DNA from 4 places in the Streptomyces sp. NPDC014623 genome. Region 4 is predicted to be linked to each of the others. Evidence: riboswitches for the same ligand, from Rfam matches in the RefSeq annotation. Region 4 holds a riboswitch; each other region holds the start of a gene.

Evidence for each region. Region 4 has a riboswitch for cyclic di-AMP ahead of ACF1FZ_RS25550 (C40 family peptidase). Riboswitches for the same ligand answer to the same signal wherever they lie in the genome.
Region 1: another riboswitch for cyclic di-AMP. It lies ahead of ACF1FZ_RS20405 (peptidoglycan DD-metalloendopeptidase family protein); the one in region 4 lies ahead of ACF1FZ_RS25550 (C40 family peptidase).
Region 2: another riboswitch for cyclic di-AMP. It lies ahead of ACF1FZ_RS19460 (M23 family metallopeptidase); the one in region 4 lies ahead of ACF1FZ_RS25550 (C40 family peptidase).
Region 3: another riboswitch for cyclic di-AMP. It lies ahead of ACF1FZ_RS28995 (transglycosylase SLT domain-containing protein); the one in region 4 lies ahead of ACF1FZ_RS25550 (C40 family peptidase).

Annotation. Positions count from the first base shown of each region.
Region 1 is NZ_JBIBZU010000012.1:109,116-111,304, reverse strand. It holds gene ACF1FZ_RS20405 (peptidoglycan DD-metalloendopeptidase family protein) at 24-941, opposite strand; cyclic di-AMP (ydaO/yuaA leader) riboswitch at 947-1,107, opposite strand; gene ACF1FZ_RS20400 (tyrosine-protein phosphatase) at 1,519-2,189, shown strand, end outside.
Region 2 is NZ_JBIBZU010000011.1:157,805-159,993, reverse strand. It holds gene ACF1FZ_RS19465 (M16 family metallopeptidase) at 1-638, shown strand, start outside; cyclic di-AMP (ydaO/yuaA leader) riboswitch at 858-1,026, shown strand; gene ACF1FZ_RS19460 (M23 family metallopeptidase) at 1,039-1,824, shown strand; gene ACF1FZ_RS19455 (GntR family transcriptional regulator) at 2,047-2,189, shown strand, end outside.
Region 3 is NZ_JBIBZU010000022.1:90,743-92,931, reverse strand. It holds gene ACF1FZ_RS29005 (hypothetical protein) at 1-93, shown strand, start outside; gene ACF1FZ_RS29000 (hypothetical protein) at 300-530, opposite strand; cyclic di-AMP (ydaO/yuaA leader) riboswitch at 888-1,073, shown strand; gene ACF1FZ_RS28995 (transglycosylase SLT domain-containing protein) at 1,078-1,962, shown strand; gene ACF1FZ_RS28990 (hypothetical protein) at 2,189-2,189, shown strand, end outside.
Region 4 is NZ_JBIBZU010000017.1:98,350-100,538, forward strand. It holds gene ACF1FZ_RS25540 (8-amino-7-oxononanoate synthase) at 1-158, shown strand, start outside; partial or broken gene ACF1FZ_RS25545 (LysE family translocator) at 165-344, shown strand; gene ACF1FZ_RS25550 (C40 family peptidase) at 391-861, opposite strand; cyclic di-AMP (ydaO/yuaA leader) riboswitch at 865-1,035, opposite strand; gene ACF1FZ_RS25555 (hypothetical protein) at 1,401-1,709, opposite strand; gene ACF1FZ_RS25560 (ATP-dependent Clp protease proteolytic subunit) at 1,717-2,189, opposite strand, start outside.

The sequences.
Region 1 (2,189 bases), on a different contig from region 4:
CGCCCGCCTTCGGGTGGTGTGCCTCAGACGGAGACTCCGTGCGAACGCAGGTAGGCGATCGGGTCGACGTCCGAGCCGTAGCCCGGGCCGGTCCGGACCTCGAAGTGGAGGTGCGGACCGGTGGAGTTGCCGGTGGAGCCGGAGAGGCCGATCTGCTGGCCACCCGTGACGGCCTGGCCGGCCGACACCCCGAGCGAGGACAGGTGCGCGTACTGGGAGTACATGCCGTCGCTGTGCTGGATGACGACCTCGTTGCCGTACGAGCCGCTCCAGCCCGCGGAGACCACCGTGCCCGGGCCGATGGACCTGACGCTGGTGCCGGAGGCCGCCTGGAAGTCGGCACCGGTGTGGTAACCGCTGGACCAGCTGGCGCCGGAGGCGCGGTACTGGGTGGTGACACCGGCGCCCTCGACCGGAGCGGCGTAACCGGAGCTGCCGCTCTCCGACGCACCGGCGTCGGTGGTCGCCGCGGCCGCCTTCTCGGCCGGAGCTGCCGGGGCGGCGGCCTTCTCGGCCGGGGCCGCCTTCCCCGCCGTCGAGGGGACGGCCTCGGAGGCCTTCTCCGCGGAGCCGGACACCTTGGCGCCGAGGGTCAGCTTCATGCCCGGGAGGATCAGGCCCGGGTCCTCGCCGACGACCTCACGGTTGTCCTGGTACAGCTTCTGCCAGCCGCCCTTGACCTTCTTGTCGGCAGCGATCTTCGAGAGGTAGTCGCCGGAGACCACGGAGTAGGTCTTCGGGGCACCCTTCGCCGCGGCCGCGGAGCTGAGGGTGCTGTGCGCGGCGGCGGACTTGGCAGCCGGAGCGGCCTGCTCGGCGGCGTGGGCGCCGGTGGCGCCGATCAGCGGGAGGGCGAGAACGGCGCCGCCGGTCCCTGCGGCGAGGACGCCTCGGGAGATCGGGCCGGTCTTCGTACGACGGTGCTTGCCTTTTGCGGGCATGGGGGGTTTCCTCTCCGGCGCCTGCGAGGTGAGCTGTCGGGTTCGGACTGGAGATGCCCGGCCGCGCGGTGCGTGCGGCTTGACCCCTAGCCGTACCGGATCCCTCCGGCCGGCGGCCTACCTGGTTCCCCCGCTCCTGCCACACGTGAGTCGGTGCGGATTCCGGGCGGCGGCAGGATTAGGCGTTCCGTCCGGATTGACCGTGACCGTAAGCGAGCCGGGACGCCACGGACAAGCCGCGGATCACGGACCGGAATCCGCTCTTCATTTCCGGTACGGAATTCCCGTCACACTCCGTGGATTACGGATCTTGGCTTTCCGCTCGGCGTCCGGAATAGTCGTCGGCACCTTCACCACGCACCGTCACAGATATGATCCCGCTCACCTGCCTCGACCCATCTACTGAATAAGTAGGGCATGTTCACAAAAAAGCACCAATACGGACATGCGGCGACCGTCATCTCCGGTGAGGCCCGCACCGGGCGGCCAAGACGGTTGCCCGATGCAGCCATGTCGTATCGTCGCGGGCGTGCCCCGTCGGCGAGCGGCGCCGACGCCTGACACTCCAGGAGCCCTTGTGACGCAGTTGCCAGAGGTCCCGCCGGCCCGCCCCGAGCCGACGGACGTCGACCTGACCGGCGTCCGCAACTTCCGTGACGTCGGCGGACTTCCGACCGTGGACGGCCGCACCGTGCGGTACGGGCGCCTCTACCGCAGCGGTCACCTCGCCCACGCCACCGAGGCCGACGCCGCCTTCCTCGCCGGACTCGGGCTGCACACGATCTTCGACTTCCGCAATGCCGCCGACCACAAGCTCGACGGCCTCGACATCGAGCTTCCCGGTGTCCGGAACGTCAGCATCCCCCTCTCCGATCCCGCCGACGGCGCGGAGTTCTGGCGGCTGGTGCGTGACGGGAACATCCAGCAACTGCGCTCGATCCTGGCCGACGGCAGGGGGACGGAGCGGATGGTCGCCTCGTACCGCTCGATCATCAAGGACCGCACCGCCGAACACAGCCGCGTGCTGCACGCGCTGGCCGAGGACAGCGTGCCGGCGCTGATGCACTGTGCGGCGGGCAAGGACCGGGCCGGCCTGTCGATCGCGGTCTCACTGCTCGCGGTCGGCGTCGAGAAGGAGGCCATCGAGGCCGACTACCTCAAGTCGAACGACGCGCACCGCCGCTACAAGGTGAAGCGCAGCGACACCTCGCCCGCAGGGATGTCCGACGAGGTGATGGAGCTGCTCAA
Region 2 (2,189 bases), on a different contig from region 4:
TCATCGTGGACCGTCCCGGAGCGGTGCAGACGCAGCTGCTGATCGGCCGGATCGGCGCCGACCGGCACGACAGCGTGTGGCCCGCCCAGGTTCTCGGTACGTACTGCCTGGGAGGCACCCTCACCTCCCGGCTGGACCGCGTGCTGCGCGAGGAGAAGGGCTACACCTACGGTGTCCGGGCCTTCGGGCAGGTGCTGCGCTCCACCGCGCCCGGTTCCTCGTCCGGGTCGACCGGCGCCGCGATGCTCGCCATCAGCGGCTCCGTCGACACGGAGTCCACCGGTCCCGCGCTCGACGACCTCTGGAAGGTCCTGCGCACCCTGGCGGCCGAGGGGCTCACCGACGCCGAGCGTGAGACCGCAGTGCAGAACCTCGTGGGCGTCGCCCCGCTGAAGTACGAGACGGCGGCCTCCGTCGCCGGCACCCTGGCCGATCAGGTGGAGCAGCACCTCCCTGACGACTACCAGGCCAAGCTGTACGCCCGGCTGGCCGAGACGGGCACGGTCGAGGCGACCGCCGCCGTGGTCAACGCGTTCCCGGTCGACCGGCTGGTCACCGTCCTGGTCGGGGACGCCGCGCAGATCGCCGAGCCCGTGAGGGCGCTCGGGATCGGCGAGGTGTCGGTCGTCAGCGGCTGACGGAAGCGTCCGGAAGAACGGGACAGGACGGGACAGGACAGGACGGGCCCCGGCGCACACATGAGCGCCGAGGCCCGTCGTTTTGTCCGGTCCGCGGAGAAAGGTCGTATTTCCTCTGTGGGATGTGCGACAAAAGACCTTTTCCGTTTGGAGAGGGAAAGTTGACCGTTCTAGCGTCGGCTCGGCTGTCCGCCGGACGACTGCCGCACCCGCGGCGCCGGACAGCCATCGCCGAGTCCCCGTCAGGCGCGAGCCTGGGGAGCCGGGGACCCATGAAGTCCCTGGGGTGAATCGGACTCCTGCACCTCACCGGAGGCTCAGGGGCCCGTAGGAGACCTTCCTGCTCCGAACCCGTCAGCTAACCCGGTAGGCGAGAAGGAAGGAAAGGACCAGCCCCTCCATGGCGTTCATCCGTGCCACCGGGAAGCACCGTGCCCCGAGCCGCCTGGCGCGCAAGGGTGTCAAGGCCGCCGGCATCGCGGCCCTGGCCACCACCGGCGTCATCGGCGCCACGGCCACCCCGGCCCTCGCGGCGGACTCCGAGGCCGTCGGCACCGGTCTCGCGCAGACCGTCGCACTCGACACCACCCTCGCCGCGCAGATCGACGCCCAGGCCGAGGCGCAGCGGCACCAGGCCGAGCTCGCCGCGAAGGCCGAGGCCGAAGCGGAAGCCAGGGCGAGGGCGAAGGCCGAGGCCGAGCGCAAGGCCGAGGCCCGCGCCGAGGAGGTCCGCGAGGAGAAGGCCCGCGCCGCCCGCGCGGCCGAGCGGGCCCGGCTGAACTCCTTCCATCTCCCGGTGGCGGGTTCGCACGTGACCACCGGTTACCGGTCCGGTGGCGCGCTCTGGTCCTCCGGCAGCCACTCCGGCGTGGACTTCCAGGCGGCGTCCGGCACCTCCGTCGTCGCGGTCGGCGCCGGCACGGTCGTCGAAGCGGGCTGGGGCGGTGCGTACGGCAACAACATCGTCCTCCGGATGAAGGACGGCACGTACACCCAGTACGGCCACCTCTCCTCGATCGGTGTCTCCGTCGGCCAGAGCGTCGGCCCGGGCGAGCAGATCGGCCTGTCCGGCTCGACCGGTAACTCCACCGGGCCGCACCTGCACTTCGAGGCCCGGACCACCCCCGAGTACGGCTCGGACATGGACCCCGTCTCCTATCTGCGCGCCCACGGCGTCCAGGTCTGACCCGCGCCGCACGACGACGCTCCGGCGAAGGCCCCGGCATCAGCCGGGGTCTTCGCCGTGTCTGAGCAAGACGTGCGCCGAAGCCCCCCGCGGAAGTGCTCCCCGGCCAAAAGATATCCATGGTTCACGCCCCGCCATCGGAAATTCCCGCCGATTGCAATAGAGTCGCGGAACAGGCGTCGATCGGCCGCGTTCCGCGGGGATTAAGGCGGAGGTTCGGACATGCGCATTCCCGCGCATTCGGTATGCACGGCAATCCGTGACGACATCGTCTGCGGGGTCTTCGAACGCGGCAGCCGCCTCACCGAAGAGGTGCTCGCGCGTCGCTACGGCGTCTCCCGCGTCCCCGTGCGAGAAGCGCTGCG
Region 3 (2,189 bases), on a different contig from region 4:
GTCCTGATGTCCGGTGGCCGGACCACCCACCTGGAGGCGGCGCTCCACCTGCCGCGGGATCCGGCCGCCGCGACGCCCCCTGGCGGGGCCTGACGGACGGGACCGCTCCGGCACGGAGGCCACGACCCGCGCGGCTTCCCGCGCCCGGTGCCGTGGTCCGGCCGGTGGTGACCCCTCACGTCCGGTCTCCGCGATTCCTCGTGCCCGGCCCGCGCGCCTCTCGCGCGCCGACGGCCCGCGCCTCGCCCCCGGCGTCCTGCGGAGCCCTCACCGCCGTTCCCGGCCGCCTCCCGCTCCGTTCAGTGCGGCTTCCAGTGGAGCTTGCCGCCCCCCACCCATCGGACGGCGGCAGGGTCGTCGAGGTCATGGACCGGGACACCGGCCGCCGCGGCGGCGATCAGCACGTCCGTCATGGCGGTCGCGCTTCCGATCACCTCTCCGTCGATCTCCACGATGCGGAAGGGCGGATCCCCGGGCTGCACGGGCAGGACGGTGATCCGGGGGGCCGAGGGGTACGGACTTTCAGTCATAAGCGGATCGGTTCCACGCAAACACTCACGATATGCCCGCATCTGGGATTCATGGTCCATATGCCCGTTTTGAGGGATTTTATTTAGGAAGTCCCCTCATTCACAAAAGGTCATTTCGTGCGACCTGGCCCCCTTCACGCGGGAGCAAAACGCCCTAATCGGACTCAGTGACCAGGGTCACCTTCGGGCTCCCCGACGCGGGGGAGCGGCAGTCGGTTCCCTTCTGTGCCAAGAGAAGTGGGGAGTGCGGTGTGGGGTGGATTACATGAATTCCCGTGAATCGATCTTGCGAATGAATTGTGATCACCGCGCCGGGCTTGTTCCTTTCCCTATTCCTCGCCTACGGTCACCATCACTCCGGACGGAACGCCGAATCCTGCCGCCGCCCGGTGACCCGACTACTTCTCGTACGGCAGGAGCGGGGGACCCAGGTAAGCGCCGATCCGGTTTCCGGGGCGGCTCGGGGTGAAGTCGCATTCCTGTGCGGCCGGGCATCTCCAGCCCGAACCCGACAGCTCACTTCGCAGGCGACGGAGAGGAATTCAGCATGCTCGAAAACGGTAAGCGCCGTCGTTCCAGGACCAGTTCGCTCACCCGCGGCATCATCGCCGTGAGCGCGGGTGGAGCCGCCCTGGCCCTCCCCGTGCTCGGTGCGACGAGCGCCTTTGCGGCCCCGGCCCAGCCGGCCGTCGTCGAAAAGGCGACGACGTCGACTGCCGTGTCCGGCAAGGGAATCGCCGCGCAGAAGTCCGAGTCCGCCACGCATTCCGTGATCTTGGGCGACACTCTCGCCAAGATCGCGCGTGAGTATTCGGTGGCCGGTGGCTGGAAGGCTCTGTACGAGGGCAATCAGAAGGTTATCGGCGGAAACCCCGACCTGATTCACCCCGGCCTGAAGCTGGTTATCGGAACCGGCGCCGATGACAAGTCGGCGGACAAGGCCGAAAAGGCCGAACCCAAGGCCTCTGCCGCGTCCGGCCGCGCCGAGGAAGGCGCTGACCGCGCCGACCGCTCGGAGCGCACGAGCACCTCCGTCGCCGCTGAGGGCGCGCCCGCCGTCGAAGCCGTCCCCGCAGCCGAAGCCGTTCCCGCCGCCGAGCCGGCCGCGTACACGGACGACCTCGACGGCTGGATCAAGGAGTCGCTGGCCGTCATGGCCGAGCACGGCATCCCCGGCAGCTACGAGGGCATCCACCGCAACATCATCCGCGAATCCGGGGGCAATCCCCAGGCCATCAACAACTGGGACTCGAACGCCGCTGCGGGCATCCCCTCCAAGGGGCTGCTGCAGGTCATCGACCCGACCTTCGAGGCCTACCACGTGCCCGGCACGTCGACGGACAGCTACGACCCGGTCGCCAACATCACGGCCGCGTGCAACTACGCCGCGGACAGGTACGGCTCGATCGACAACGTGTTCGGCGCCTACTGAGTCCTCGCGGAGGCGGGACCGCCGGCGCGCGGATGTGCGACGGAGGAACAGGACTGACGGGTGGTACGGGTTCCGCCGAACCCGTACCACCCGTCGTCCGTGTCCGGCCTCCTTCGTCCCCGGAGGCCGCCCCGGCGCGGCGCCACGACGGCCGGTGTCCCGGCGACAGGCCCGGCGGAACCCGGGTGACTGGTCTCGCACAGGTTCGTCGTCCATACTGCCCGCCG
Region 4 (2,189 bases):
GCCGCACGGCGGGTCTCGCGGTCGGGTGCTTCCGGCCGCCGTCGGTGCCGGACGGGATCTCCAGACTGAGACTGACCGCCCGGGCAGACCTCACACAGGATCAGATCGCCACCGCCGTGGACACGGTCCTCGCGACGTCGCCCCTGCCGGTCAGCTGAACGGCAGGCCGGCCGGTCCTGTTCAGGACCCTGCTGCCGCCTTCGGCGGACGTACTGCTCGCGCTCGTCCGGTTCCCGGCCGTGGCCCTGCTGGTGGACCGTCCGGGCCGGTGGCGGCCGCGTACCGCCCGTGCGGCCGGGGGCGGCAGCGGCACCGCGCTGGGGCCCGAGCCGGTGGTGGGGCCACCGCCTGGTGGGGCCCCCGCCGCACCGAACCAAGCGAAAGGGAGCGTCAGCGGACCCGCCCGTACCAGACGTTGCCGGACCAGATCCTCTCCAGCCGGACCACGGCGCCGGCCTTCGGCGAGTGCCAGATCTTTCCACTGCCGGCATAGATCCCGACGTGGTACACGCTGCGGCCCGCGTGGAAGAAGACCAGGTCGCCGCGTTTCCGCTGCGACCTGGAGATATGGCGGGTCTTGTTGTACTGCTGTTGTGCCGTGCGGGGAAGTTTCCTGCCGGCTTTCTTGAACGAGTAGAGCGTGAGCCCCGAGCAGTCGAACCGATGAGGGCCCGCGGCGCCCCATCGGTAGGGCGCGCCCTTCTTCGAAGCGGCGATCTTGAGCGCTTTCGTCGAATGGGTGGCGGCCTCGGCGTCGTTCACGAAACCAGGCGCCAGCACGGTGGTGCCTACGGCGAACGTCAGGACCGAGGCCGTACCGACCCGGGCGAACAGAGACGGGACATGAACCTGCGCAGTCATGCGCAACCCTTCGTCAGCCGCCTGTGAAGGATGACCTGTCGGGTTCGGGCTGGCGAAGTCGCCCGGCCGCACTGCGGCTTCACCCCGAGGACCGCCCGGATCTCCGGTCGGCCCGTTGCGCTCGGGTCCTCCACTCCTGCCGATCCACTCCTGTCGACCAGGCATCCGGACAGCGGCAGGACTCGGCGTCCGCCCGGACCGCCCCGCCGCGGTGGCGGGGGCTTGTCGTCCCAGGGATCTTTACGCACCTACCGCCGGATTTCCTCACTGAAGCGACGATATGTGAGAGTCATCACTATTGATCCGATCGGGTGGCCGCAGCCGGACCGGAGCCAAGGCGACGGCGACGGACCAGCCGTGTACCAGCGGCGGAACGATGCACGCCGCTCAGTGTCCGTACTCGTTGCGCAAGTTGGGCTGTAGCTCGGGCGGGGGAGCTTCTACGCCGATCGAGCGAGGAAAACTCATCGGCCCGCCGGGCGTGTCGTGAAAGGGTGTCGGAAAGGGGCGGTGGCCCCCGAGTCGGGCCTCGGGAACGCTCAACTCGAGGACGCGGGAGGCACTGAGATCCGTCCGGCCCGGCGCTCCCCGTCCAGCAGCCGCAGCGCCCTGGCAAGGGTTTCCGCGTGGACCTGCGACTCGCCCCGCTCGTGCATCAGGACCAGTGCGTCCCGGAGGGCCGGCGCCCGGGACGCGAGCGCCTGAGCCGCCCGGAGCGCCCCGTACGTGTCACCGCCATGCGCGGGGTTGATGCGGCCGAGCTGGTCGAGCACCTCCAGGTAGCAGTCGACGAACTCGGCCTCGGCGCGGGTCAGCGCGGGGAGGGGCGGGAACCGGGGTGGGAGCATCGGGGGTTCACCTCGCGGTGTGCGGCGGCTGGGACGGCGTACGGTTCTCCACCACGTGGTCCACCAGGCCGAACGCCAGGGCGGCCGGGGCGTCGAGGACGGTGTCCCGCTCGATGCCGGCGCTGATCTCCCGCGTGGAACGGCCCGTGTGACGGGACAGCATGGCCGTGAGCAGTTCGCGCTCGCGCTCCAACTCCCGGGCCTGGAGCTGGAGATCGGAGGGCTGACCCTGCACCGGCTCGTCCAGGGCGGGCTGCTTGATGACTACCCGGGCGCCGGGCAGGGCGTGCCGGCGCCCGGGCGCGCCGGCCGCGAGCAGTACCGCGGCACTGGAACCCGCCTGGCCCAGACAGAAGGTCTCCACCTCGCAGGAGAGGAAGCGCATGGTGTCGTAGATCGCTGTCATGGCGTTGAAGGAGCCGCCGGGCGAATTGATGTAGAGGGAGAGGGGGCGGTCGGGGTCCGCGTGCTCCAGGTGCA